2 regions of the Rahnella aceris genome follow, and region 2 is predicted to be linked to the other one. Evidence: predicted binding sites of a transcription regulator. Region 2 holds the regulator's gene; the other holds the start of a gene.
What was found. Region 2 encodes LexA, which represses DNA repair genes until DNA is damaged. Its sites were predicted from a motif close to TNCTGTATGTACATACAGNA; they were not measured.

Region 1: the regulator LexA is predicted to act here: its motif matches at 10,930-10,949, upstream of umuD (translesion error-prone DNA polymerase V autoproteolytic subunit).

What each region holds. Positions count from the first base shown of each region.
Region 1 is NZ_JAADJV010000003.1:174,732-189,678, reverse strand. It holds gene GW591_RS16375 (ABC transporter permease) at 1-718, shown strand, start outside; gene GW591_RS16370 (pyrroline-5-carboxylate reductase family protein) at 849-1,652, opposite strand; gene GW591_RS16365 (M20 aminoacylase family protein) at 1,655-2,833, opposite strand; gene GW591_RS16360 (GntR family transcriptional regulator) at 2,955-3,656, opposite strand; gene GW591_RS16355 (ABC transporter substrate-binding protein) at 4,191-5,318, shown strand; gene GW591_RS16350 (branched-chain amino acid ABC transporter permease) at 5,367-6,260, shown strand; gene GW591_RS16345 (branched-chain amino acid ABC transporter permease) at 6,253-7,140, shown strand; gene GW591_RS16340 (ABC transporter ATP-binding protein) at 7,137-7,916, shown strand; gene GW591_RS16335 (ABC transporter ATP-binding protein) at 7,913-8,632, shown strand; gene GW591_RS16330 (VOC family protein) at 8,666-9,505, shown strand; gene GW591_RS16325 (alpha/beta hydrolase family protein) at 9,705-10,718, shown strand; gene umuD (translesion error-prone DNA polymerase V autoproteolytic subunit) at 10,966-11,385, shown strand; gene umuC (translesion error-prone DNA polymerase V subunit UmuC) at 11,388-12,650, shown strand; gene GW591_RS16310 (glycoside hydrolase family 1 protein) at 12,819-14,255, opposite strand; gene GW591_RS16305 (carbon starvation CstA family protein) at 14,623-14,947, shown strand, end outside.
Region 2 is NZ_JAADJV010000002.1:652,949-667,895, forward strand. It holds gene dnaB (replicative DNA helicase) at 1-1,341, opposite strand, end outside; gene GW591_RS15360 (quinone oxidoreductase) at 1,524-2,507, shown strand; gene pspG (envelope stress response protein PspG) at 2,904-3,140, opposite strand; gene dusA (tRNA dihydrouridine(20/20a) synthase DusA) at 3,333-4,340, opposite strand; gene zur (zinc uptake transcriptional repressor Zur) at 4,603-5,112, shown strand; gene GW591_RS15380 (CsbD family protein) at 5,271-5,480, opposite strand; gene dinF (MATE family efflux transporter DinF) at 5,670-7,034, opposite strand; gene lexA (transcriptional repressor LexA) at 7,332-7,940, opposite strand; gene GW591_RS15395 (diacylglycerol kinase) at 8,060-8,428, opposite strand; gene plsB (glycerol-3-phosphate 1-O-acyltransferase PlsB) at 8,546-11,029, shown strand; gene ubiA (4-hydroxybenzoate octaprenyltransferase) at 11,127-11,993, opposite strand; gene ubiC (chorismate lyase) at 12,035-12,574, opposite strand; gene psiE (phosphate-starvation-inducible protein PsiE) at 12,664-13,071, opposite strand; gene pgi (glucose-6-phosphate isomerase) at 13,323-14,947, opposite strand, start outside.

The DNA of each region.
Region 1 (14,947 bases), on a different contig from region 2:
GATTGCCGCCAATTACCTGCAGCAAATCGTGAAAAACTACCAACTAGAACTCATGACTGGTCAACCGAAGTCGAATAACAGTGAGCTGGTAATACGCAATTGGTATAACCCAAACCTGAACTACAAATGGTTTGTGGTGCCGTCGCTTATCGCCATGATAACGACCATCGGCGTAATGATTGTGACTTCACTGTCCGTTGCTCGTGAACGTGAACAAGGCACGCTCGACCAGCTCCTGGTGTCGCCGCTTGCCACCTGGCAGATATTTGTTGGTAAAGCCGTACCCGCGCAGATTGTCGCCATTGCGCAGGCCACTATTGTGCTCGGTGTGGGAATATGGGGCTATCAAATCCCCTTCTCTGGTTCGGTCTTACTGTTCTACTTCACCATGTTGATTTACGGGCTTTCGCTGGTGGGATTCGGGCTGCTGATTTCTGCACTTAGTTCGACGCAGCAGCAGGCATTTATTGGCGTATTTGTCTTTATGATGCCGGCGATTCTGCTTTCCGGCTATGTCTCACCGGTAGAGAACATGCCCGTGTGGTTGCAAAATCTGACGTGGATAAATCCTATCCGGCACTTTACGGACATCACAAAACAAATTTACCTGAAAGATGCGAGTCTGGACATTGTATGGGGAAGCCTGTGGCCGCTACTGGTGATTGCAGCGATAACAGGCTCAGCGGCGTACTGGATGTTTCGCCGCAAAGTGGCCTGATCTGTCAATCAAATTCTTCGCCAGGGGTTGTCACGCACTTTGATGACTTTACGCAGATGAGCTACATCCTTCAGCATGGCAGCCACACGTTGAAATTGCTGTCATAGACCACTCTTGTTAAAAAATAGTGTTATTTTTGACCAGAAAGCTCCGTTGTACGACGCACCGCAGCCAGAACGCTGCTTTGCAGACCAGCGGCGAAATTAATTTTATTCAACTCATATAAACCATTAATGCCAACCCCTGCCGGAGAGTTATTAATATCCATCAACTGGCGCGGATGGCGCCCGGATAACTTAAGCATTTCAACCGCGCCCACCAGGTTTTCCCACACCACTTGCGTTGACTGAGTCCGGGTTAATCCGGCAAGGACACCGGCGTCCGCCAGCGCTTCGACAAAATAATAGACATAGTTGACACCAGCGACAGCAAAACCGGTGAAGACGTCAATCAACCGTTCTTCCAGCACCATCACCTTGCCGAAACTTTCCAGAAACGGCATTACGGACGCGCTGTTAACATAAGCATTAAACGCCACGCCGCTGTAGCCCAGCCCGGTATCCGTCAGCGTATTCGGGATGATACGCGTAATCGGGCGTGACTCGCCCAGCATCAAAGACAACTGGGTCAGCGTTACGCCAGCAATAATAGAAATGACCGACGTCTGTGGCGCGGCATACTGCTTAATCAGTTGTGCGACATCAGCAATATTATCCTGCGGACGTACCCCAATCACGATGTGATCCGCTGCGGCCAGCGCGTTTGGCAAATCTTGTGTATTGCTCAACTCATAGCGCGCTTTCAGCGTTTCAATTCGCTCTGGATCAATATCCGATAAGCTGACCTCGTGCGGGTTTAATGCGCCGCGTTTTAAGGCGGCGCGCAGAATCGCTTCGGTCATTTGACCAGCACCAATAAAGTGGATATGGCTCATAGTTAATCCTCAGAAGTAACAGAAACAGGACCCAATGACCTCTCCACCAGCGATACCCAAAGACCGATGCCAGGTGCGATAAGTTGGTCATTAAAATCATAATGCGGGTTATGTAATGCCGCGCCCGGCGTTGGGCCATCGGCCCCCAGCCACAAATAAGCGCCCGGACAGGCTTCCAGAAAATAGGCGAAATCTTCTGCCGCCATTGAGGGTGATAACTGTGTGTGGACCTGCGTGATCCCCTCGACGTGGCGTGCGGCATCCGCCAGAATTTTTGCCTGTTGCGCATGGTTGACGGTTACCGGGTAACCGTATTCCCAGCGAATGCTGCCACTGACGCCAAATGGCCGGACGAGCTGTTCGACATACTCCGCCATCAGAATCTGGCAGCGCGCTCTGGCCGTCTGGCTCAGGCAACGCAGCGTGCCGGACAATTGCATTGTCTGCGGGACGACATTTATTGCTTCCCCGGCCTGGAGTTGCGTCACGCTGATCACGACGCTGTCCAGCGGAGAGAGTCGGCGCGTCATGATCGTTTGCAACGCGGTAATCAGGTGTGCACCGGCCAGCACCGGATCGGCCCCTTTTTCCGGCATCGCCGCATGGCATCCCACGCCAGTCAGCGTGATAAAAAAATTGTCCTGAGAAGCCATCATTGGGCCTGTGCTAACGGCCACTTGCCCCACCGGCAGCCCCGGCCAGTTGTGCAGCGCATAAACCGCAGAAACGGGAAAGCGCGTAAAGATTCCTTCTTCCACCATTAAACGCCCGCCGCCGGCATTCTCTTCCGCAGGCTGAAAAATAAAGTACACCGTCCCGTTGAACGCTCTGGTCTGGCTGAGATAGCGCGCCGCCCCCAGTAAAATGGCGGTATGCCCGTCATGTCCACAGGCGTGCATCATGCCTGGCGAGGAAGAGCACCATGCAACAGCGTTGTTTTCCTGAATGGGTAATGCATCAATATCAGCGCGAAGGGCTATTGACGGCCCCTCGCCATTGCGAAGAACACCCATCACGCCAGTGCCCGCAATGCCGGTATGCACTTCAAGATCATATTGGCGCAGCAGGCTGCTGATTTTCGCGGAAGTATGAAATTCTTGTAAGCCAATCTCCGGGCGCGTGTGGATCTCACGTCGCCAGATAATCGCCTGTTGAATAATCTCTTCGGGAATGGAGCGCATATATCCTCTACATTTTCCCGGCACAATGCCGCAGCATGACGCTGTGAATGAATTACCGGAACGCGTAATGCCCTCTGGTAGCTGATTAAATTATCGGTTTGGACCTAATGAAAAGAGTGGCTCAGGGCTTCCCAAAATAAATCCTGGCAAGCCCTTCTTTTGTGACTTCAACCGCGTGCTCGGCACTCAATGAAATATGTTGCTCAATCAGCACCACGCCTTTTTCGATATCCCGCTGGCGTAATGCTGCGATAATTTCGACATGCTCGTCATAGGCATTGTTCCTGCGCACGGGCGTTTCGAGATCGATACGCCGGAAAAAGCGGCTCAGCGAATTCAGGCTATCGAGCATTTCATAGAGCCGACTATTATGGGAAATACGGGCTATTTCCATGTGGAAACGCTCATCAATTTCCGCAATCTTCGCCCAATCCTGTTCAGTTTGCGCCGGGCGATGCTGGCTCACTTCTTCCCAGATAGCCGTGGTCGTAGCGATCTCTTCATCTGTTGCCCGCAGGCAGGCGAAACGAAAGGTCGATTGCTCTATAACCATTCGCACCTCATAAAGTTCGCGGACACCTTCCGGCGTCAGGTCACGGGAGTAAAAACCCCGGTTGGGTACAAAATTCATAAAGCCGTCTTTTGCCAGACGGTTCAGCGCTTCCCGCACCGGCGTACGCGAGACCCCCAGTTGTGCCGCAAGCTCAACTTCATTCACCCGTTCGCCGGGACGAAAGTAGTAATCAATCGCCATGCCTTTCACTTTCTCGTAGACCTTTTCCACACTGTCAGCGCTACGGGATTTCTTTTTTATGATAACCACATTATCCCCTTAATTTACCGCATGCTCAGCACGAAAATAAAAATGCGGCAAAGATTATTTCACGTAATGTTTTTATAGATAGCACAGCAAAAAAAACAACTCAACACAAAAGTGAATACACTTTTCTTTAATTAAAAAATTACTCATTCATAAGCATTTTTCATCTTATTTATTCTTATGGATTTTCCCCGCACCATTTTACGGCAGCATTGCACTAAAATGATTCAAAGTGTATTCACTTATGCACACAGATATTTTTATTGGCCATGATAAAAATGAAAACGAAAGTTTTTTAGATATTTTCGATTCCATTGTATTTATTCATGAATTTGCATTCGTTTAACCTGAAATAAGCACTTGATACCGGGAACGTCCTGTTATCTGGCATCGTCTTTGCTTAATACACAAGTGTATGCACTTATATATTCACTTTAGTGCGCTCTTTTTCGGCATTACCAGGCAGGCTTGTGCACATTTGCGCAGGCGACAAAACACCGGCCTCAGAAGCCGGCAACAGCAAACCGGAGAACCAACATGAAAAATCGTTTCGGGCAAGGCATGATGCTGTCAACACTGGCAGGTATGACGTTGTTTGGTCTGGCGCGCACGGCGCAGGCCGATGTGAACATGGGTGCAATTTTGCCCTTAACCGGCACCAGCGCCAGCATTGGTGAAGATCAGCGTCGTGGTATTGAACTGGCGGTTGAACAGGTTAATGCCCAGGGCGGCGTTAATGGTCAGCCATTACATGTGATCGTGGAAGATTCCGCCGAAAGCCCGGTTACAGGCCTGAATGCCGTACGTAAGTTAACTCAGGTTAACCATGTCCCTTTAGTGATGGGCAGTTTTTCCTCTGGTGTCACCATTCCGGTTGGGCAATATCTGGTGAAGAACAATCTGCTGCACATCAATATTTCCGGTACCAGCACCGATATCCGCAAAATCGGCGCTACCTCCTGGAGCGTTATTGGCCTGGATTCTCTTTCCGCAAGCTTCTCGGCAGAAGATGTGCGCCAGCTCGGTTACAGCAAAGTGGCCTTTATCGCCCCGGATGGTGCTTACGGTCAGGGTATGGCGAAGCAGTTCACCAACGCGTTTGAAAAAGCCGGGGGCAAAGTGGTCGCCAAAGTGCTCTATGCCAGCGGTCAGCCTTCTTATCGCCGCGAGCTGGAACAAATTTCTCGCGCTCATCCGCAAGCCTACGTTTACACCAGCTACGGCCAGGATGCCATTGTGCTGAACCGTGAGGCCTGGGAGCTGGGTCTGAATAAAACGCCCTGGTATGGCATGTATTTAACCATGGCCGTTGAAGGTTCCCCGGCGCAGTACACCAACGGGCAGGTTGGTATGGAAGTCGCAGGTATTGACCAGAAAACGTCGGGTGGTCACGGCGTAAATTATGCTGAGCTGTACCAGAAAAAATTCCATGAGAAACCTCGCTCTGTGTACGGTAGCTATGCCTGGGATAGCGTAATGCTGGCGGCGGCAGCTATCGACAAAGCGCACAGTGCCGATCCGGCAGCCATGATCGCGGCAATGAAAACCGTTGCGCCTGGCTTTACCGGCATTACCGGTACATTAAATCTGGATGCCGATAACCAGCGTATGTCTCAGCCCTACCTGAAAGTGAAAGCGTTTAATGGCGTACCGGTTCCCCGGTAACGAGCCGCTTTATCTTGCCAGTTCACGCTACATCATCGGGGAAAAACCATGCTGCAGTTTTTGATTGATACATTGATTCGCACTGCGGATTTGTCGCTGGTCGCGCTGGGATTAAGCCTGGTTTACGGGCTGGTACGGTTCGCCAACATCGCTCATATGCAATATGCCATGGTCGGTTCATTTATCACCGCCGCCGGGCTTCGTCTTGGCATGCCGTTGGCTCTGGCAATCGTGTTTTCTGCATTGGTCTGCGGCATGCTGTCCATGATTTTGCATCACTGGGTTTATCAGCCACTGCTGAAAAGCGGTACCGCTAACGCCATGATCGGATCGCTTGCGGTATCGATGGTGCTGATCGCACTGGTTCTCGGGGTTGAGGGGTCGGCCCCGGTGAATTATTCCCTGCCTGTGGGTGCGCTCTTGCAGGTTGGGGACACCCGAATCTCCTCTGACGAACTCTGGGGTCTTGGCGTCACGATTTCGCTGGTGGTGGTGTTCAGCCTGTTGCTGTTTCGTACGCCGCAAGGTCGCGCTATCCGTGCGCTGGCAAGTAACCGGGATCTGGCAGCAGCCTCCGGGTTAAATGCCAGCGCAATTATCCACACCGTCAACCTGTTGGCTGGAATGCTGGCCGCTGTGGGAGGCAGTATGCTGGCGATGAATGCCAGCGCATGGGTCAACCAGGGCAATGATCTGATGTTGCCGGTGCTCGCTGCCGCCATTCTCGGCGGGCTGGGAAATCCAATGGGCGCCATTTTTGGTGCACTTCTTATCGCTGCAACCGAAACCCTCGTGACCAACATCGACTGGAGCTGGCTGTTCGGCGGCGACTTATTGTTTATCCCGGTGACCTGGGTGAACGCCTCATCGTTTGTCATTCTGCTGCTGGCGCTGTTACTGCGTCCTTATGGCCTGTTTAACCGGGAGGTCCGCCGTGTCTGAGTTTTTACTGCATATCCTTTGCCTTGCCGGGATCTATGCCATTATCGCGCTTGCCCTGAATTTACAGGCAGGTTACGCCGGTTTGCTGAATTTCGGTCACATTGTGTTTGTCGGAACCGGCGCTTATGCCGTCGGTCTGGGAAACAATTTTGGGTTGCCGCTGTGGGTGGTGATCCCGGCCGGGTTACTGTGTGCCATTGTTATCAGCGCGCTGATGGCGTTGCTGGGGCGTCAGCTAACGGCGGACTACTGGGGCATTGCCACGTTGGCGCTGGCTGAAATCATCCGCATTGCCGTCGTCAATGAAGACGAACTGACGGGCGGCGCGCAGGGGATTGGCGGCCTGTCTTCGCCCTGGTCGACCGGTGATACCGTCACCGATACGCGTATCTTCGCGATCATTATTCTGCTCAGCGTCATCGTCGCCACGCTCGCCAGCCTGCGTATCGGCGCCAGCCGGTTTGGGCGGGCGCTGCGCCTGATGCGCGAGCAACCTCAGTTAGCGATCTGCATGGGCTATGCGCTGCCGTGGCTGAAATGCCGGGCGTTGATGAGCAGTGCTGTGATGTGCTGTCTGGCCGGTATGTTACTGGCCTGGTACACCGATTATGTCAGCCCGGATTACCTGCTTTCGTCGGAAACCTTTCTTATCTGGAGCATGGTGATGATCGGTGGTCTTGGCAATGTGCGCGGCGTGTTGCTGGGCGTGTTGCTGGTGGAAGGGCTGTATAACTTTATCCCCTTTGCAAAAGACTATTTCCACATCAGTTCAGACCTGACTGGCGCGCTACGCCTGGGGTTGGTGGGTCTGGCTTTATTACTGTGTCTGCTCACACGACCAGGTGGTCTGTTACCGGAAAAATTAAGGACTTTCTCATGAGCCGTTTGCTTGAAGTGGCTGACATCAGCAAATCCTTTGGCGGCAACCAGGTACTGACATCCGTATCATTTACGCTGGAAAAGGGGGAGATTCTTGGCCTGCTCGGGCCGAATGGTTCCGGTAAAAGTACGCTGCTCAACACCATTTCCGGGTTTAACCGGCCGGATGGCGGCAGCATCACATTCGATGGACAGTCCATTACTCGTCAGCCCAGCCACCGGATCATCCAGGCTGGCATTGCACGCACCTTCCAGCTCCCCGTCATGCCGGAAAAGATGAGCGTTATGGAAGTCGTGATGACTGCTGGTACTCGTCAGCACGGGTTATTCAACGGTCTGCTGGGGCTGGCTTCCGGGCGTAAAGCCGAACAGGAAGACAGGACCCGCGCCAGCGAATTACTGGATACCTTGCTGTTAACCAAAGTTAAAGATCTGCCTGCTGCGGCGCTTTCCGGCGGACAGAAAAAACTACTGGGTATTGCCTGCGCGCTGATGGGTAAACCGACGCTGCTGATGCTGGATGAGCCTATGGCCGGTGTGCACCCGAAATTACGCCAGGAGCTGGTGGAAACGTTGGTCAACCTGAGCCGTCAGGGTATTTCACTTTTGGTTATTGAACACGATATGCATTTTATAAACACCCTGTGCCAGCGCTGCATCGTGCTGGATCGCGGACAGATTGTCGCCAGTTGCCGCCCGGATGAACTGGCGCAGAACCAGCAAGTACTGGATGCCTATTTAGGGCAAAGCACCGCAACATTGCAGGAGGCCGTATGATTACCCTCGAAAACGTGGTCGCCGGTTATACCCCGGGGATTGATATTCTGCACGGTATTTCATTGCATGTTGAACAGGCGGAAATCGTGACGCTGCTGGGGCCAAATGGCTGCGGCAAATCCACCTTGCTGAAATCGATTGCCGGATTTGTCTCCCCGCGCGAAGGACGGGTTGAAATCGATGGATGCGAAACGGCAAAAATTCCGGTGCACCGGAAAATCCGTGAATGCTCACTCGGGTTTGTCCCACAACTGGACAACGTCTTCAACAATCTGACCGTGGCAGAAAATCTGCAAACCGGGGGACAATTTTTACCGCCAGGCCAACGTAAGCAGCGAATGGCCCAACTGGCGGAAAATTACCCTGTGTTACATAAAAAATGGCAATCACCCGCGTCAGCGCTTTCCGGCGGCGAGCGACAAATCCTCGCGCTGGCAAGGGCTCTGATGCCTGAACCCGCAGTACTGCTGCTCGATGAACCTTCGGCCGGGCTGTCACCGAAAATGCTTACGGAAGTTTTTAGCGCCATACAAACCATTCGCCGCCAGGAAAAAGTGACCATTTTAATGGTCGAGCAGAATGCTATGGAGGCACTGCACATTTCCGACCGGGTCTATGTTCTGGCGCTGGGGAAAGTGGCGATGGAGGGCAGCGCGCAGGACCTGCTACACGACCCCCGTATGCGCGAACTCTATTTTGGCGGTCGTGCCGCCTGACAGGATCAGTAAAAAGAACAGAAGGAAGACACCATGCCGATTACTCCGGTTATCGATCACGCGGTGATTAATGTCGATGAAGAACTGGATCAGGCGCAAGGCCTGTTCCAGCGGATGGGATTTCAGCTCAGTACACGGGGGCACCATTCGATGGGCTCCAGTAACCATCTGGCCGTCTTTGCAGATAACTATCTGGAACTTTTAGGTTATGAGCCTGCCAGTCAGACAGACTCGCGAGGATTGTGGAACGTTGCGCCAGGCCTTGCCGGACTGGTCTGGAAAACCCGGGATGCGCATGCGGTATGGCAGCACCTCCGGCAATGTCAACTCGATGGCGAACCGCCGACCCGCTTCTCACGCCCGGTGATATTGCCGGACGGCAGCCAGACTGAGGCCCGGTTCTGCATCTCGCGGATCCGCGCCAGCGCCCTGGCATACGGCTTCAGTTTTTTCTGCGAACATCAAACGCCGCAGGCCGTTTGGCAGCCCGCCTGGCAGGTACATCCTAATGGCGTGCAAGCGCTGTCTGCCTTCGTTATTGCCTCGCCTCAACCTGAACAGACGCTGGCGCTGTATCACCAGTTGTTCAGTGTGGAGGCCCGCGCGGAGACCAACGGCGGTTATGTGCTTGATTCAGGGACCTGCTGCCTGCGTATTATCACTCATCAACAAGCACGTCTGGAATTCGCGCTTCCGCCTGTCGCTGCGCAGGCACCGGCGAAAATGGTGGCGCTCTGTTTCCAGGTAGCATCACTGGAGCAGCTCAGGCGCTGTCTTAGCCAGGGGGATATTCAGTGGCGCGAGCAAGATGATCAACTGTTGGTGACGCAGCAGCATGCTCAGTGGCTGGCGATGCGCTTTAAGGATAAATAGCGGTGAAGCTCCGCCAGTTACTGTTGGTAAATCTCACTTAATTTCCATTTGTTCATCCCTGAAGTGGAAGTTAACGCCCACAGCAGCACCAAGATTATTACTGTCAGGAGCTTCGAATTTTAAGTCATTGACATCCTGTTCTATAAAGTATTAAAAAAGTCGGCTGATATTTAATTTTATAAATTATAAAGAGCTATACATGATTAAATATATTGTGTCATTTTCAATTATGATTGTCGTTCTCATTATTTTTTTGCTTAGCCGATTATATGATTTCGATCTTTCAGGGTACGGGCAACAACGTTCTATATCTTTTAAGCATAATAACGATGTTCTGATGGGGACGTTGATTATGCCTCCAGGTAAGGTTTCTCCTCCGTTTGTGCTTTTAGTTCATGGAGACGGACCTCAGGACCGCTGGTCAGAAGGTGGATATATTCCATTGGTTAAATTCCTTGTCTCACAGGGAATTGCCGTTTTTTCATGGGATAAACCTGGTGTGGATAAAAGTACAGGTAACTGGCTGGCACAGACAATGTCAGATCGCGCAGAGGAGGCGGTTTTGGCGTTAAAAAAACTGAGAGAACAGCCGGAACTGAAAAAAAGTCGCGGAGGTTATCTTGGGTTCTCGCAGGCAGGTTGGGTTGTACCGCAGGCGAGCCAACTGACAACAACTGAGTTTGTTGTGCTGATAGGTGCGGCGATAAACTGGCGTAATCAGGGCATATACTATACAGGACAAAGGCTTAAAGTCGAAGGTCGCTCCCTGAATGATATTCAGGATGCTAAAAAACATGAAGCCGTGGCTTTTGACCGCCAGTTTACAGAAGAAGCAGCTGTTCTCCCCTGCCACTCCCAATGTACGCGCCAGGACTTCGAACGCAGGAATTCCCTGGCTGATGCGACGAAAGATATTTCCGGTACACATACTCCGGTATTAATTCTGATGGGCCAGGATGACCGGAATGTAGACGCTGATGAAACAGCCACGGTCTGGGCCAAAGCACTACCAGCGGGCACTCCCCGCTGTATCAGGCAGTTGCCGGGGGCAACTCACGGACTTTTACGAAGCGAATGGTTTGATTATCAGCTTGCTTCTCAGTGGCCTTTGTGGAAACAGGGACTTTTTCTGCTGTCAGGGAGATACTCATATTCGCCCGGGGCGCTCAGGACTGTCTCATCATGGATCCTGAATCAGAACTGTGTGGACTGAATTGCATTCTTATTACGTGCCCAAAGCCAGTTCTTCATCGAAGAGCAGGGAACCGAGGTGACTTACCGTCAGAGTGCTACGGTTTCGCTGAACTGGGTTTAAGTCAGGCAACAAAACTATATTGGATACCACACAAACTAAATTAACAGACACTTCAAGCACTTTCAGGAATCGCTTCACAAGTTTCTTGATCCTTAGCTGCATTCAGCAATACTGTATATAAACACAGCATATCGAGATCAACATCATGCAGCTCATTCGACCAACTGAGGCTTCTCAACCAGTCATGCTTCCTCTCTTCTCTGAGAAAGTGCCCTGTGGCTTTCCGAGCCCAGCGCAGGACTATGTCGAGGACAGACTGGATCTCAACAAATTGCTGATAAGACATCCGAGTGCCACTTACTTCATAAAAGTTAGCGGGGAGTCTATGCATGGCGCCGGCATCAGTGATGGGGATCTTTTAGTGGTTGATCGCTCGCTTTCAGCCGTACATGGCGATATTGTTATTGCTGCTGTTTCAGGTGAATTCACCGTGAAAGAACTTCGTACTCATCCTTATCTACAGCTAGTACCTCACAACGATGATTATTCTTCGATTTCATTTCAAAATGCAGAAGAATTAGAAATATTCGGAGTGGTCATTTTTAGTATTAAGGCGCATAAATAATTATGTTCGCTCTCATCGACGTAAATAGTTTTTATACTTCTTGCGAAACTGTTTTTCGGCCAGACTTGCAGGGGAAGCCTGTTGTCGTCGTTTCCAATAATGATGGCTGTATTATTTCTCGCTCAGCCGAGGCAAAATCCCTTGGTATTAAAATGGGTGAGCCATTTTTTAAAATAAAAAACAATACATATAGCTCCAGGGTTTATGTATTCAGTTCTAATTATGCACTTTATGCCGATCTAAGTGAGCGAGTTATGCAGACGCTAACTGAAATGTCTCCTTCGATCGAAGTTTACTCAATAGACGAAGCCTTCGTTAATTTATCTGGGGTAATAAATTGCATGCCCCTAAATTGCTTCGGTCATGAAATGAAAAATAGAGTATTTAAAAATACAGGATTAACTGTGGGGGTTGGTATTGCACAAACAAAGACATTAGCAAAGTTAGCTAACCATGCAGCCAAGAAATGGCGTGGCACTGGTGGCATTGTCGACTTATCGAATATTGAACGTCAGCGCAGGCTACTGGCAATTATCTCTGTTGAGGATGTCTGGGGTATTGGCCGGAGAATTAGTAAGAAACTTAATTCAATGGGTATTAATACAGCACTTGACCTGGCTGAAAGCTCATTATGGGTAATAAGAAAACACTTCAATGTTGTTCTCGAAAGGACTGTTCGTGAACTTCGAGGTGAACAATGTCTTGAACCGGAAGAGTTTGCACCAGAAAAACAACAGATCATCTGCAGTAGATCTTTTGGCAACCGCATAACTCAGTATTCGGATATGCATCAAGCCATTTGTGACTATGCTGAGCGAGCATCAGAAAAACTACGTAGTGAGCGCCAGTTCTGCCGTTTCGTTAGTGTTTTCCTTCATACCAGCCCACACGCACATAATGAAACATACTATGGAAATCAAGCATCCATGAAGCTACTGACCCCTTCTAATGATACTCGTGACATTATAAGTTCGGCCACGAACTCCCTGAAGAGAATATGGGTTGATGGCCATCAATATATGAAGGCTGGCGTTATGTTGGCTGATTTTTTCAGTAATGGAGTAGCGCAGCTAAATTTATTTGACGATAACGCTCCACGAAAAAACAGTGCAGCGTTAATGGAGGCTATCGATAAATTAAATAACTCTGGGAAAGGAAAGATCTGGTTTGCAGGACAGGGTATTGAAAAAAACTGGGCGATGAAACGGGAGATGCTTTCTCCCGCTTACACAACCCGATATTCAGACTTACCAGTGGCGAGGTGAAATTATTCATGCAAGCCACGAGGAAAGGAAACAGCCTCTGATGAATGCCACTCACGTTCGCCACGCTCACGAAAATCAGCGCCAGCGTCTTCGATGACTTGCTGACTTAAGGTCGGTGAAAACAGTCCGGCTATCACCCGGACTATTTTCAAACCTGGCGGGGGAATATCAGCTGATATCTGCGCCGTTCGTCTCGATCACTTTCTGATACCAGTGGAACGATTTCTTCCTGTAACGGTTACCGGTGCCGGAAATCTTATCGTCGAGGTCGACATAAATCAGACCGTAGCGTTTACTCATCTCGCCGGTAGACATACTCACCAGATCAATACATCCCCACGGGGTATAACCCATCAGTTCCACGCCGTCGTCAATGGCTTCAGCCATCGCCTGAATATGCTGGCGCAGATAGTTGATACGGTAATCATCGGCAATAAAGTGGTTTTCATCCGGCTTATCGACGGCGCCCAGCCCGTTCTCGACAATAAACAACGGCTTTTCATAGCGATCGTACAGTTGATTGAGGGCAATCCGCAGGCCGACCGGATCGATTTCCCAGCCCCATTCACTGGCTTCGAGGAACGGATTGCGCGCGCCGCCAAGCAAGTTGCCCTGCGCCGAAACCGCGTCAGGATTGGTTTTGTTGATGGTTGAAGACATGTAGTAGCTGAAACCAATGTAATCCACCGTATGTTCTTTAATCAGCGCTAAATCACCCGGCTGAATATCCAGTTCAACACCCTGAGACTTCCACAAACTTTTGGCGTAATACGGATATTTACCACCGGCCTGCACGTCGGCGCAGTAGAAATTAAACGCCTGCGTCTCTTTCAGGGTTTCCAGTTGATTGACCGGATTACAGTCATAAGCGTAGTTGGTGGCAAACAGGATCATGCAACCAATCTGAATCTGTGCGTTGGTTTCATGGGCGATTTTGACCGCCAGACTGCTGGCGACAAACTGGTTATGCCACGCCTGGAATTTCGCCTGCGCCTCAAGCGCGCCGGTTTTTACCGTCAGCCCCTGACTCATGATCGGGAAATGCGCCGCGCTGTTGATCTCGTTGAAAGTCATCCAGTACTTCACTTTATGACCAAAGCGGGTCAGCACCGTGCGGGCAAAACGCTCAAAGTGACCAATCAGTTCACGGTTTTTCCAGCCGCCAAACGCGGTAGCCAGATGCAGCGGCATCTCATAATGGGAAATGGTGATCACCGGTTCGATGCCGTGCGCAATACAGGCATCAATCACCTGATCATAATGCTTCAGCCCCGCTTCGTTGGGTTGCTGCTCAATACCGTTCGGGTAGATGCGGGTCCAGGCGATAGAAAAGCGGTAACATTTGAATCCCATTTCCGCGAACAGCGCGATATCTTCCTGAAAGCGATGATAGTGATCGATGCCTTTATGATTGGGATACGTGTAGTTTGCAGTATCAAGGGTAAAATCAAACTCCGGTGAGGAAACGATGTTCAGACGCGCTTTGCCACCCGGAATTGCATCGACAATCGACAGCCCTTTGCCATCCTTATCGTAAGCACCTTCAACCTGATTGGCCGCCGTTGCCCCGCCCCACATAAAGCCTTGCGGAAACTTACCTTTCATAAAAACTCCCTGAATGTGTTGATTGATCCCTCGGATCATTTAGAAAATGAATAATTTACCTGTCAAAACACGGCTCTGCCACAAAAGTTACGCCGATGCCCGGGCTTTCAGGCATAACCGGTGCAGTGATCTAAATCACAGATTTAGCTGCATTAATCGCTCCCTGAACCGCTTATTCCGCGTAATAACCGCTTATCTCCCTCTGTGACCGCTTACCAAGTTTCCCCCCTGCGCGCCTGCGAATTTGGCACCCTATGCGGGCAGTAAAGTGTGTAACAAAACAGGTCCCTGCCTCTCTGAAAGCGGTCCTTAATAAAGAAAACAGAGACGGGTATTTCGTGAGTCTTTTAAAATAACCGGGTTATTTATGAATAAAAAAGCATTATTCAAGCACATACCGTGGATGATTGTGGCTCTCCTCGGTGCCTGCTGTCTGGGTGTGGTTGCCCTGCGGCGGGGTGAACATATCAGCGCCTTATGGATAGTCGTGGCCTCTGTCTCGGTTTATCTGGTGGCCTATCGCTATTACAGCCTGTATATCGCGCAAAAGGTCATGAAACTCGACCCTTCGCGCTCGACGCCTGCGGTAATCAACAATGACGGCCTGAACTATGTGCCGACCAACCGCAACGTACTGTTCGGCCACCATTTTGCCGCTATAGCCGGGGCGGGTCCGTTAGTCGGGCCTGTGC
Region 2 (14,947 bases):
GCGGACGGTACCGATCGGGCCGTTACGTTGTTTACCGAGGATGATTTGCGCGATGCCTTTTTCTTCACTGTTATCGTGATAGACCTCATCACGATAGATGAACATGATTAAGTCGGCGTCCTGCTCGATGGAGCCGGATTCACGTAAGTCGGAGTTGACCGGGCGTTTATCCGCACGTTGCTCCAGGCTTCGGTTAAGCTGCGACAGCGCCACCACCGGCACCTGCAATTCTTTCGCCAGCGCTTTGAGCGAGCGGGAGATTTCGGCAATTTCCAGCGTACGGTTATCAGACAACGCCGGAACGCGCATCAGCTGGAGGTAGTCGATCATGATCAGGCTCAGGCCGCCGTGCTCACGGAAGATACGTCGCGCACGCGAACGAACTTCGGTTGGCGTCAGCCCGGACGAATCATCGATATACATGTTACGTTTTTCGAGCAGAATCCCCATGGTGCTGGAAATACGTGCCCAGTCTTCATCATCGAGCTGGCCGGTACGGATTTTGGTCTGGTCGACGCGCGAAAGCGACGCCAGCATACGCATCATGATCTGGTCGCCGGGCATCTCAAGGCTGAAGATTAAGACCGGTTTATCCTGCATCATCGCGGCATTTTCTGCGAGGTTCATCGCAAAAGTGGTTTTACCCATCGACGGACGCGCCGCCACAATGATCAGGTCAGATTTTTGCAAGCCTGCGGTTTTCTTGTCGAGGTCAGCATAGCCGGTTGAAACGCCGGTTACGCCGTCATGCGGGCGCTGGAACAGCTCTTCGATACGGGAGACCGTGCTTTCCAGAATACGGTCGATACTTTTTGGACCTTCGTCTTTACTGGCGCGGCTTTCGGCAATCTGGAATACGCGGGATTCGGCTAAGTCCAGCAGGTCTTCGCTGCTGCGGCCTTGCGGATCATAGCCCGCGTCGGCAATTTCATTGGCGACGGAGATCATTTCCCGGACAACAGCACGTTCGCGCACAATGTCAGCGTAAGCGCCGATGTTCGCCGCACTGGGGGTGTTTTTAGAGAGCTCTGCCAGATACGCAAAACCGCCGACGGAATCCAGATCGCCTTTCTGTTCCAGCGATTCGGAAAGCGTGATCAGGTCGATTGGTTTGCTCATTTCCAGCAAACGCTGCATTTCGGTAAAAATCAGGCGGTGCGGGCGACTGAAGAAGTCATTGCTGACCACCCGTTCGGCCACATTATCCCAGCGTTCGTTATCCAGCATCAGCCCGCCCAGAACGGATTGTTCAGCTTCCAGCGAATGCGGCGGAAGTTTCAACCCTTCCATCTGGCGATCGCGGTTTTCGTTCTGTTGATTGGTCGGTTTTTTTGCTGCCATCTGTGGATTATTTCCTGCTCTAAGCGCCTGTTTTATGAGCGTCGGGTTTCCAAAAATCGGAGCCTGACTCGCGCGACAGTATAAACCATTTCAAAAGGGTATTAACCCTTAGTGCCGAAAATCTGGATTGTCCCTGACATTTAGCCTAGGGTTGAAATCAGACTCCATCACGAGGAAAAAACATGGCAAAGCGCATCCAGTTTTCTGAAACAGGCACCCCGGACGTTCTGCAATACGTTGATTATCAGCCACAAGATCCGCAGGCAGACGAAGTCCAGGTCGAGAATAAAGCCATCGGTATCAACTATATCGATACTTATGTGCGCAGCGGTCTGTACGCACCGGCCAGTTTTCCGGCGGGTTTAGGCACGGAAGCGGCAGGCATAGTCAGTAAAGTCGGTAGTGGCGTAACGGACATCAAACCTGGCGATCGTGTGGTTTACGCACAATCCGCGCCCGGCGCTTACAGCGAATTCCATAACGTACCACAGGAAAAAATCGCCCTTTTGCCGGACGCGATCAGCTTTGAGCAGGCCGCAGCCTCCTTCCTTAAAGGGCTGACAGTTTATTATTTACTGCGCAAAACCCATGAAGTACAGGCCGGTGAAACCATTCTTTTCCATGCCGCAGCCGGTGGCGTAGGCCTGATTGCCTGCCAGTGGGCGAAAGCGCTGGGCGTAAAACTGATTGGCACCGTGGGCTCTGATGAAAAAGCCGAACGCGCCAGACAGGCCGGTGCATGGGAAACCATTAACTACCAGAAAGAAGATATCGCGACCCGCGTGGCGGAACTGACGAACGGCGAAAAAGTCGGTGTGGTTTACGATTCCGTCGGCAAAGATACCTTTGAAAAATCGTTAAACAGCCTGAAACGTCGCGGTTTACTGGTCAGTTTCGGCAATGCGTCCGGCCCGGTAAAAGGTGTGGATCTGGCGATACTCAATCAAAAAGGTTCGCTGTTTGTGACGCGCCCTTCCCTGAATGGTTACGTGACTAACCGTGAAGAACTGCTGGAGGCGAGCAGCGAGCTGTTCTCAATGATCGCCAGTGGCGCGATAAAAGTGGATGTCAGTGACGCGCAGAAATTCCCACTGTCCGAGGCAAAACGCGCGCATGAAACGCTGGAAAGCCGCGTGACACAGGGTTCAAGTCTGCTCATCCCATAAAAGTTTCCCTGAACCAATGCAAAAAAGGCTTTCACAGTTGTGAAAGCCTTTTTTACTGCCTGACTCAGACGACCTCTGATTTCAGACGGGTACTGCTGTAGGGTACTGCCGGGTAAATCCACAGGGCGATGTCACTTAAGCGACTATTGTGTGCCTCAGCGGACTTGATGAATTCGGTTTACAGCCTGCTGGCTGCCAATGAATTCCATCCTAACAGTCACCCATGTTAAAAAATATGATTTATGCATTTTGACCGCACATTCTGACCCAGCTTGTGATCGCTAGCACATAAGCAAAAGTTATCACTGCAACGGTTACATTTTTTTGCGCTCAGAACACAGTCAGCAATCCCCATTATTTCATGCAGTTACGAAAACCGATAAAGTGAAGCTGTTATTACGGCAAGCGACGGCGACGGTATTTTGGCTCATCAGGCCGGAAAAATGTCCGGTAAATCCAGACCGCAAGCACGGCCAAAAGCAGCCACGGCAACATTTTTACAACAATCGCCAAAAACCCACCCAACATCATCAGAGCAAATGCCACGACCAGCGCCGCAACCATACCCAGTAAAGAAATGCCGGTCAGCATCAGCATAAAGAAAAAACCAAGCACGAAGAGAATTTCCAGCATCAGGTGCTCCTTAATAAGCCATGTGCGATAAGACGTAGCGTCCAAACACGCATTAACCATTACAAGAAACATGCCAGTGTGATGGGATAAATAATTGATTGAATGATAAGGAAAAAATAATTCGCAGGCACGAATGGCCTGCGAAAAGATAGTAAATTTGACTAACAGATAGCGATTTTACTCACCCTGTTTTTATGCCTGCGCCACCACTTCCTGCGGCTGAGCAACCATCTGCAACGCCTGTTCGACCACATCAATGCCCGCGCCGGCTTTATGCGCATTCTCACTCAGATGACGACGGAACTGACGCGCGCCCGGCACCCCCTGGAACAGACCAAGAATATGGCGGGTAATGTGGCCGAGGTAAGTACCTTTGCTCAGTTCCGCTTCGATATACGGATACAGCGCGCGGATAATATCCGGCCCGGTTTTCAGCGGCGCATCAGAGCCGAACAGCTCGCGATCCACATTCAGCAACAGGCCCGGATTCTGGTAAGCCTCACGCCCCACCATCACGCCATCCATATATTGCAGGTGCGTTTTGGCTTCTTCGAGGGTTTTGATACCGCCGTTAATTGCCAGGGTCAGGTGCGGGAAATCACGCTTGAGCTGATATACGCGCGGGTAATCCAGCGGCGGAATTTCACGATTTTCTTTCGGACTGAGGCCCGAAAGCCAGGCTTTACGCGCATGAATAATGAAGGTATCGCAACCGCCGTTTTCTGAAACCTGACGGATGAAATCACACAGAAATTCGTAGCTGTCCTGATCGTCAATACCGATTCGCGTTTTAACCGTGACCGGAATTGAGACTACGTCGCGCATGGCTTTGATGCAGTCAGCCACCAGCGACGCCTGACCCATCAGACAGGCACCAAACATGCCGTTCTGCACGCGATCTGACGGGCAACCGACGTTGAGGTTAATTTCGTCATAACCACGTTCTTCCGCCCGTTTTGCGCAATGCGCCAGATCAGCCGGATTGCTGCCACCAAGCTGCAAAGACACCGGATGTTCTGCATCGCCAAACCCGAGATAATCCCCTTTGCCGTGAATAATGGCGCCGGTCGTGACCATTTCGGTATACAGCAACGTCTGGCCGGTCATCAGCCGGTGAAAATGGCGGCAGTGGCGATCGGTCCAGTCGAGCATCGGCGCAACGGAAAAACGCTGGGCGGAAAAGGGAGTGGTCTGGGGCATTACGTGTTGAGTTTCTGACATCGGCCTGACATTCGCTGAAGGGGTTCGTGACGCTCCCCCCGCTTCGCGCCAGAGGGAAGGTAATCGCTGATTATACCACAGAACAAAGATTCGGCATCTTGTGCCGCTGAGCAGGCGGATGCCGACGTTGCATCACATCTGAATGGCGCATAATTCGTCGTTTTGGTGCAAGCATGATAAAATCATCGGTGGTCGCATGATGTGGCCTATTCATTCCAATCTGCGCTCAGAGACCGTTGCTATGACCCTGAATAATCCGGAAAAATTACTTTCACAAGCTGAAGAACTTTGCCAGCAGCGCAATGTTCGCCTGACGCCGCAGCGGCTGGAAGTACTGCGCCTGATGACGCAACAACCCGGTGCGATCAGCGCCTATGACTTGCTGGATCTATTGCGCGTAAGCGAACCTCAGGCGAAACCACCGACCGTTTACCGGGCGCTGGATTTTCTGCTGGAACAGGGATTTATTCACCGTGTTGAATCCGCAAACAGCTATGTTCTCTGCCATCATTTTGAAGAGCCGAGCCATACTTCTGCGCTGTTTATCTGCGACCGCTGCGGGTTAGTTACCGAAAAAACCACCGACGGCATTGAAGAGCGTCTGGCAAAACTGTCATTAGAATCCGGATTTGAGCTTCGCCATTCCGTCGTTGAAGCGCATGGCTTATGTGCAGAATGCAAAGTAGTAGAAACCTGCGACAGCCATGACCATTGCGATCACGACCACAGTATTGTGGTGAAAAAACGCTGAATGATCGGGTTTTAAGGTTTTGAAGGTGACTCGTAAGAGGAGGATGTTTTGTACAGAGAAGAGGTTGGGTACATCCGTGTACCCGTATCCTGAAGCGTTCCGGGTAGGAGCAGCTAAATCTCAGGATCCGTCACTGGCACGCGAGGGGGAGTCGCGTCTTACCAGTGATATTTGTTTTTGGTTTCCCATTCATTGAGCTCTTTCTCGGCCTGATCTTTTTGATAGCCGTAACGCTCCTGAATTTTACCGACTAACTGATCACGTTTACCTTCAACCACTGTCAGGTCGTCATCAGTCAGTTTGCCCCATTGTTCTTTCACTTTCCCTTTGAACTGCTTCCAGTTACCGTCGGCTTGGTCCTTATTCATAAAATATCTCCTGTTACCTTGGGTTTTATGAACTGCATTTCGTCTTGCAGCTCGTCCTTAACACTTTAAAGGTTAGTAGAGAATCTCGATTAATCCTCCTTAAACAGGGATAAAAACCACTATTAGGATTAATCTAAAGCATGAAATAACGACAAAGCTGCGCTTATTTCTTTGAAAATAGCTGAAAAATCAGTGCGACGGAGACGAAAACCATGTGTCATGCCGCCAGTAACGACGCCATATCCAGCCCAGTGAAATCCCGCGTAACCCGAGGAATACCGTCAGCGCCAGCCACAACGCATGATTGCCCAGCAGCGGTAAAGTGAACAATGTCAGCCCGTACCCCAGCGCCGCCACCAGCATGCTGTTTCGCATATCCCGCCCACGCGTTGCGCCGATAAACATGCCATCAAGCAAATAGCACCAGACAGCCACCAGCGGCAGTATAATTTGCCAGCCAAGATATCGGTCCGCCAGCTCACGCAATTCCGGTAATGATGTCAGCGCATCAATGATCGCCCCACCCGCCAGCGCGTAAATCAGAGCAAAAAACAGCGCAACCAGCCCGGCCTGACGACACGCGGCATGCCAGACATTCAGCAGTTTTTCGCGGTTGCGGGCACCGAATGCCTCACCGGAATGCGCTTCGATAGCATAAGCAAAACCGTCAAGTGCAAACGCGGTAAATGTCAGCAGGTTCATCAACACGGCGTTGACCGCCACAATGTGGCTGCCCAGCCGCGCGCCCAGAACGGTCAGCGATGCAAAGCAAAGCTGCAACAGTAATGAGCGCAGCATGATGTCGCGGTTAAGCCCGAGAAGACGGCGCAAATTACCACGCCACGCGGAGGTGATTTCTGCGCCGGTGATACCGCGTCGTTTCATCACCCGCCAGACGAAATACAGCCCGATGAGTAGCGTGAAATACTCGGAGCTTGCCGTCGCCATGGCTGCGCCACGCACGTTCCAGCCCAGCCCGATCACCAGCCACAGATCCAGAATGATATTCAGCAAATTCCCGGCAATCAGCAAAATCACCGGCCCGCGAACGTACTGAATGCCGAGCAACCACCCGAGGATCACCAGATTCGCCAGTGAAGCCGGGGCGCTGAACCAGCGGATTTCGATAAACAGCCTCGCCTGTTCAAGCACGGGCTGGCTGCCGCCGACAATGTGAAACGCCAGCTCCATCAGCGGATGACGGAATACCACAATAATGACGCCCGCCAGTACAGCCAGAAGGAAGGGTTGTACAAAAGCACGCGCCAGAAGCTGATTATCTTTCGCGCCCAGCGCCTGAGCGGTCATGCCGGTGGTACTCATCCGCAGAAACAGTAAGAGCATAAAAAGGAAAGTGGTGATCATCGAACCCACAGCCACGCCGCCGAGATAATCCGGGCTGTCGAGATGACCGATCACTGCGGTATCCACCAGGCCGAGGAGTGGCACCGTGATATTGGAAAAAATCATCGGCAATGCCAGCATCCAGAGCGCTTTATCGGCAGGGCTTAAAAAGGTGTTTTTGAGTGTGTGTCGCAGGGAATGATGTTGCATAGAGAATCTCATGCCGGAGGTTCAGGTTATGCCTGTAAATGACATCGCCCCGAAAGGGGCGATGATGAGAGAAACGCATTTCTCTTTGAATTCACATGGATGCCAGAGGCCGCCGCCATCCATATTCAATTAGTTTTAGTCTTGTCTATCTGACACAGCAATTTCTGACTTAGTCATATCTGACCGAGTAATTCGCGTTATATCAAGGCGGCAACTAAGCGAACGCCGGGAGCATACACAAGTATGTGACCGGGGTTGCGAAGGCAGCCAACGCAGAGATAGCTCGAAGTACGAAGGTCAGATCCAGTCGCCGTTGCGGATAACACCTACGGCTAAGCCTTCAATGCTGAAATTCTGCTCGCGCAAATCCACCACGATCGGCTGAAACTCGCTGTTCTCAGGCAATAACTGCACCACACTGCCTTGTTTTTTCAGGCGTTTCACGGTGACCTCATCATCGATACGGGCCACCACAACCTGACCATTACGCACGTCTTGCGTTTTATGCACGGCCAGCAGATCGCCGTCAAGGATACCAATATCACGCATCGACATACCGCTGACACGCAGCAGGAAATCGGCGCTCGGCTTAAACATTTCCGGATCGATCTGATAGTGCCCTTCGATATGTTGCTGCGCCAGCAGCGGTTCACCGGCGGCAACGCGGCCAATCAGCGGTAAACCTTCTTCTTCTTCCATCAGCAGACGAATGCCGCGTGATGCACCGGAAACAATCTCAATAACACCTTTACGCGCCAGCGCTTTAAGATGCTCTTCCGCCGCATTGGGAGAACGGAACCCCAGACGTGATGCAATCTCTGCGCGGGTTGGTGGCATACCGGTGGTGGAGATATGATCGCGAATAAGGTCGTAGACCTCTTGTTGTCTGGTCGTTAAAGCTTTCATTCCGCCCCCTGGTTGTTTATACAGTCTTGCTGTGAGTATATACAGCTAAACGGTCAATGAAAACCTAAGATTGAATAAAAACAGGGCATAACGTTGATTCCTGGAATGCAGATTCCAAATCAGAACCATCGCGACCAAAAGATGCTGACCCAGACAAAAATCGCCAATATGATGGTCAGAAGTACGGCAGCAGAGCCGATATCTTTTGCGCGACCAGAAAGCACATGAAACTCAGGCCCGATGCGGTCTATTGCACATTCCACCGCGCTGTTGAGCAACTCCGTGACACAGACCAGCACGACGGATCCCACCAGCAGGATACGTTCAATGGTGCTGACATCAAGCCAGAAAGATAGCAAAATTAACGGGATAGCGACGCTGGCCTCCTGGCGAAATGCCGCTTCGTTTTGCCATGCCGCTTTGAATCCTTTCCAGGAATAGCCGGCCGCTTTATAAATTCGGGTAAATCCGGTGACTTGGTTCGCCATTTCGGGTACTGATCCTTAGAGTGTTTGCAGCATTTTAGCTTTTATATGACCACAGATCTCCACGGATCTTTCTGGTATCCTTGCGGCGAAATTGCTAACAAGAGGCTTCACGTTTTTATGTCAGGTTGGCGTAGACTTTATTACACATTATTGAATTTACCACTCTCATTGCTGGTAAAGAGCAAGGTCATACCTTCAGATCCGGTTACCGAGTTGCATTTAGACCCGACGCGGCCGATTTTGTACGTATTACCTTATAATTCCAAAGCCGATTTGCTGACGTTGCGTGCGCAATGTCTGGCGCAGAATCTGCCTGATCCTCTTATTCCGCTGGAAATTGACGGCACCCTGCTACCAAGCCATGTCTTTATAGCCGAAGGCCCGCGCGTATTCTCTTATTACACGCCGAAGCAGGAATCCGTAAAGCTGTTCCACGACTACCTTGATTTGCACCGCAATAATCCGGATTTAGACATTCAGATGTTGCCGGTGTCGGTAATGTTTGGTCGTGCACCGGGCCGTGAAGGTCAGGACGACACGCCGCATCTGCGCGTGCTGAACGGTATCCAGAAATTTTTCGCTGTGCTGTGGCTGGGGCGGGACAGTTTCGTCCGTTTCTCCAATACCGTTTCCCTGCGTTATATGGCGACGGAACACGGCACAGATAAGACGATTGCTCAAAAACTGGCACGTGTGGCGCGGATGCATTTCTCCCGTCAGCGTCTGGCTGCGGTTGGTCCGCGCCTTCCGGCACGTCAGGATTTATTCAATAAATTGCTGGCCTCAAAAGCCATTGAGAAAGCGATTGAAGACGAAGCCCGCAGCAAGAAAATTTCCCACGAAAAAGCCCAACAAAACGCCATCGCCCTGATGGAAGAGATTGCCGCTGACTTCTCTTATGAAGCCGTGCGCCTCTCTGACCGTGTGCTGAGCTGGACGTGGAACCGTTTGTACAAAGGCATCAACGTTAATAATGCCGAGCGTGTACGCCAGTTAGCGCTGGACGGTCAGGAAATTGTGTATGTGCCTTGCCACCGCAGCCACATGGACTATCTGCTGCTGTCTTACGTGCTCTATCATCAGGGTCTGGTACCGCCGCATATTGCCGCCGGTATCAACCTGAATTTCTGGCCGGCTGGCCCGATTTTCCGCCGTCTGGGTGCGTTCTTTATTCGTCGAACCTTTAAAGGCAACAAGCTCTATTCGACGGTTTTCCGTGAATATCTGGGCGAACTGTTCAGCCGCGGTTATTCGGTGGAATACTTTGTGGAAGGGGGGCGTTCGCGAACCGGGCGTCTGCTGGAGCCGAAAACGGGCACGCTGGCCATGACCATTCAGGCCATGCTGCGCGGCGGTTCACGTCCGATTACGCTGGTACCGATTTACATCGGTTATGAGCACGTCATGGAAGTGGGTACGTACGCGAAAGAATTACGCGGTGCGACCAAAGAGAAAGAAAGCCTGACGCAAATGCTTAACGGGCTGCGCAAGCTGCGTAACCTCGGCCAGGGTTACGTGAACTTCGGTGAGCCGTTGCATCTGACCACTTACCTGAACCAGAACGTGCCAACCTGGCGTGAAGCCATCGACCCGATCGAAGCACAACGTCCAAGCTGGCTGACGCCGACAGTGCAGGATTTGGCAGAACAGATCATGGTGCGCATCAACAATTCAGCGGCAGCCAATGCCATGAACTTGTGTTGTACCGCGCTGCTGGCCTCCCGTCAGCGTTCACTGACACGCGAACAGCTGACCGAGCAAATCGACTGTTATCTGCAATTGCTGCGTAACGTGCCTTACAACGCGGATTCGACGGTGCCTGATCTGACCGCTGACCAGTTGCTTGATCACGCGCTGAACATGAATAAGTTCCAGGTTGAGAAAGACAACATTGGCGACATCATCGTTCTGCCTCGCGAACAGGCCGTGCTGATGACGTATTACCGCAACAACATCCATCATATGCTGGTGTTGCCATCACTGATTTCAAGCATTGTGATGCACCACCGCCAGGTCAGCCGCGCGGAATTACTGCATCAGGTCGAACTGATTTATCCGATGCTCAAAGCCGAACTGTTTATGCATTTCGATACGCCTGAGCTGCCACAAGTGCTGGATGTTCTGACGCTGGAACTGGCGCGTCAGCAAATCATTCACCTTGAAGATGATGAGCTGACACTTAATCCGGCCCGTATCCGCACCCTCCAGTTGCTGGCGGCTGGCGTACGTGAAACGCTGCAACGTTACGCGATTACCTTCTCCCTGCTCACCAATAACCCAAGCATCAACCGCGGTGCACTGGAAAAAGAGAGCCGGATTATGGCGCAGCGTTTATCCGTGCTGCACGGTATCAATGCCCCTGAATTCTTCGATAAAGCTGTGTTCTCGACGCTGGTCGGCACACTGCGCGCAGAAGGCTATATCAGTGACACCGGCGATGCCATTCAGGAACAAACGCGTGAGATTTACCTCATGCTCAGCGACCTGATGACACCGGATATCAAGCTAACTATCGAGAGTGCGGGAATGCCTTCTGAGCTGCCGCAAGCAACGGAGCCACCGGCTGAACCGAAGATGGATGTACGCGATACCGATCATTAACCCGTATTAGCGCCAGACATCAGATTAAAAAAACAAAACGCCCGGACTTTTTACAGAGTCCGGGCGTTTTTAATTGTTGTCGCGCAGGCTAACTTACTTAGAAATTGAAGCCTGACAGGCTCATCAGAATACCGAGGAACAACACCAGCCCGACATAATTGTTCTGGCGGAAAGCCAGGAAACAGGCATCACGTTCACGTTTAGCAATCAGCTTTTGCTGATGCACAAACAGCGCAGCAGCCAGCAGCAACGACCAGTAAAACGGTGCGCTGAGCTGGGAAAGATAACCAACAATCCCCATCAGGATCAGCGTTGCCAGTTGCAGAAGGCCGATGATCAGCGTGTCAAAACGACCAAACAGAATCGCTGTCGATTTCACGCCGATCTTCAAATCATCGTCACGATCGACCATCGCGTATTGCGTATCGTAAGCCACCGTCCAGCAGATATTTGCCACGAACATTAACCAGCAGCTAAGCGGCACACTTTCGCTCACAGCGGCATACGCCATCGGAATTGCCCAGCCAAACGCCGCGCCCAAAACCACCTGCGGCAGATGGCTGACGCGCTTCATGAACGGATAAATCCATGCCAGCGCCAGTCCGGCCAGAGACAGCCAAATGGTCATGCGGTTAAGCAGCAGAACCAGCAGGAATGACACCAGCACCAGTCCGGCGAATAATATTTTCGCCTGCTTGCCGGTGATCGCCCCGCTCGGCAATGGCCGGTGAGCGGTGCGTTTTACGTGACCATCAAACTTACGGTCAGCGTAGTCATTCACCACGCAACCGGCGGCACGCATGAAGAAAACGCCCAGCACGAAGACCAGCAAAATCTTCGCAGACGGCATTCCCCCCCCCGCGACCCACAGTGCCCATAACGTTGGCCACAACAGCAGCAGTGAGCCAATCGGCTTATCAATGCGCATCAGGCGGCAGTAATCACGCCATGTGCCCTGCGTCATACTTCCTGACACTCTCTGTTCTCCTTGTTGATTAGTCTGACTCATACCTTGCTCACTTTACCCTCAGGGCGGTGAACCGGCGAATCCGGGAGGAAAATTTCGGTCAGCAGCAACGGCTTATCAGACAAACGCAGGCGGGAACGGCGCGCCCATAATTCTCCCTGCTCACTGTGTAACTGGCCTAAATGAATGTAATCGCGGGACAAGTTGTTCCCGCTAAACAGATAGCGCCCCAGCGGCACCGTGCCTAAATCGACCAGCGCCAGATCCGGCCCGGTCAGCGTTTCTTCAGGAATGACCGTGCGCCCCAGCAGCCAGGGTTCGGCATCGCCAAACAGCACGATTTCGCGGATCCAGTAACGGGCACTTTCCGGCAACTGCTGTGCTTCGCTTTCACCCAGTTCTTCGCGACTGACAAAACATTCATTTTGCGGTTTCACGGTGACGGTAACACCCTGCTTTTCAAACCGGCGGGTCATGGACCCCATTTCCATCAGCCAGTCAGCCACATCCGCAGGCACCTGCGAAGGGTCGTCAAACCAGTGGATCGGGGATGGTTCGGGGGAATGGGGATCAGACATCAACGGCTCCGTAATGAAGGCATTCATACCTCCAATGAATTATCTGCCTCGCATTCTAGCGCATCAATGCGAGGCAGTAATTGCCTGATTTATTCGCGGCGCAGACGTTCGCTATTGGCAAGAAACAGTGTCACGACCAGCACAAGGATCGCGCAGGCGTAAACCAATGTGTCATAAGGACTTTTGTGGTCGACGATGATCAGGCGGATAATCGCGGTGATGCCGATGTAAATAAAATAGCGTAACGGGAAATGATAGCCCGACGAAAAATATTTAATAATCAGGGCAATAAACTCAAAATAGAGGAAGTAAATTACAATCCCTTCAATGAGCAGATATGACGAAGACTGATCGTTATTCACGAACAACACCATTGCTAAATGATAGGTTTCGCGCCCGATAAAAATCATCAGGATCGCGGCCAGTCCTAATAAGAATACGTTCAAAATTCGCTGCATAATGACGGATATCATCAATGCCCGTTTTGATCCTGCCATGTGATCTACATCCCACTTTTGTTATTAATCCCCGCAGAATACCACAGAGTCAGCACAGGAAAAGCGCCATTAAAAAAGGGCCAGCCGGTGAAGGCTAACCCTTTTATTGAGAAATATTTCGACCTGTCCCTCTAAATCATTCGGGCTGGATCAAGGCGGCAAGGGAACGAAGCCCCGGGAGCTTACATAAGTAAGTGACCGGGGTGAGTTCACGCAGCCAACGCTGAAACAGTCTGAAGGATGACGAGGGATTAGCGCCAGTTTTTGAAGCGGTTAATTAAACCGTTCGTGGAACTGTCGTGGCCTGTCACTTCTGAGCTACCTTCCAGTTCTGGCAGGATACGGTTTGCCAGCTGTTTGCCCAGTTCTACGCCCCATTGGTCGAAGGTGTAGATGTTCAGGATCACGCCCTGGGTGAAGATTTTGTGTTCATACATTGCGATCAACGCACCCAGGCTATAAGGCGTGATTTCACGCAGCAGGATGGAGTTGGTCGGACGGTTCCCTTCGAACACTTTGAACGGCGCAACGTGTTTAACGTCTTCTGGTTTTTTACCCTGATCGGCGAATTCTTTCTCGACAACATCCAGAGATTTACCGAATGCCAGCGCTTCGGTCTGGGCGAAGAAGTTAGACAACAGTTTCGCGTGGTGATCGCTCAGCGGGTTATGGCTGATGGCCGGTGCGATGAAGTCACAAGGGATGATTTTAGTCCCCTGGTGAATCAGCTGATAGAACGCGTGCTGACCGTTAGTGCCCGGTTCGCCCCAGATGATCGGGCCAGTCTGGTAATCCACCGGGTTGCCGTTACGGTCAACGAACTTACCGTTAGATTCCATGTTGCCTTGCTGGAAGTAAGCGGCAAAACGGTGCATGTACTGGTCGTATGGCAGGATAGCTTCGGTTTCGGTGCCGTAGAAATCGTTGTACCAGATGCCGATCAGCGCCAGCAGTACCGGCAGGTTTTTCTCAGCCGGCGTATTCGCGAAGTGTTTATCCATCGCGTGCGCACCGCTCAGCAGTTGTTCGAAGTTATCGAAACCTACAGACAGCGCGATAGACAGACCGATTGCGGACCACAGAGAGTAACGGCCACCGACCCAGTCCCAGAATTCGAACATGTTGTCGGTGTCGATACCAAACTCGCTCACCGCTTTACCGTTGGTGGACAGCGCCGCGAAGTGTTTCGCCACGTGTTGGTTATCGCCAGCGGTTTTCAGGAACCAGTCACGCGCGCTGTGGGCGTTGGTCATGGTTTCCTGCGTGGTGAAGGTTTTTGATGCAACCAGGAACAGCGTGGTTTCCGGAGACAAATCTTTCAGCGTTTCAGCGATATGCGTGCCGTCAACGTTGGAGACGAAATGCATATTCAGGTGGTTTTTGTACGGACGCAGCGCTTCAGTGACCATGAACGGACCGAGGTCTGAACCGCCGATACCGATGTTCACCACGTCGGTGATGGCTTTGCCGGTATAACCTTTCCATTCGCCACCGATAACACGTTCGGTGAAGCCTTTGATTTTCGCCAGAACTGCATTCACTTCCGGCATCACATCTTTGCCGTCCACGACGATTGGCGTGTTGCTGCGGTTACGCAGTGCAACGTGCAGAACAGCACGGTCTTCGGTGCGGTTGATCTTCTCGCCAGAGAACATCGATTTGATTGCGCCCTGAAGGTCAGTCTCTTTCGCCAGCGCCTGCAGCTTATCCAGCGTCTCTGCGGTGATGCGGTTTTTGGAGAAATCGACCAGCATCTGGTCTTCAAACGTGGCAGAGAATTTGGAGAAACGATCACCATCTTCAGCAAACAGATGGCTAATCTGCACATCTTTCATCTTGTCGAAATGCTGCTGCAGGGCTTGCCAGGCAGCGGTCT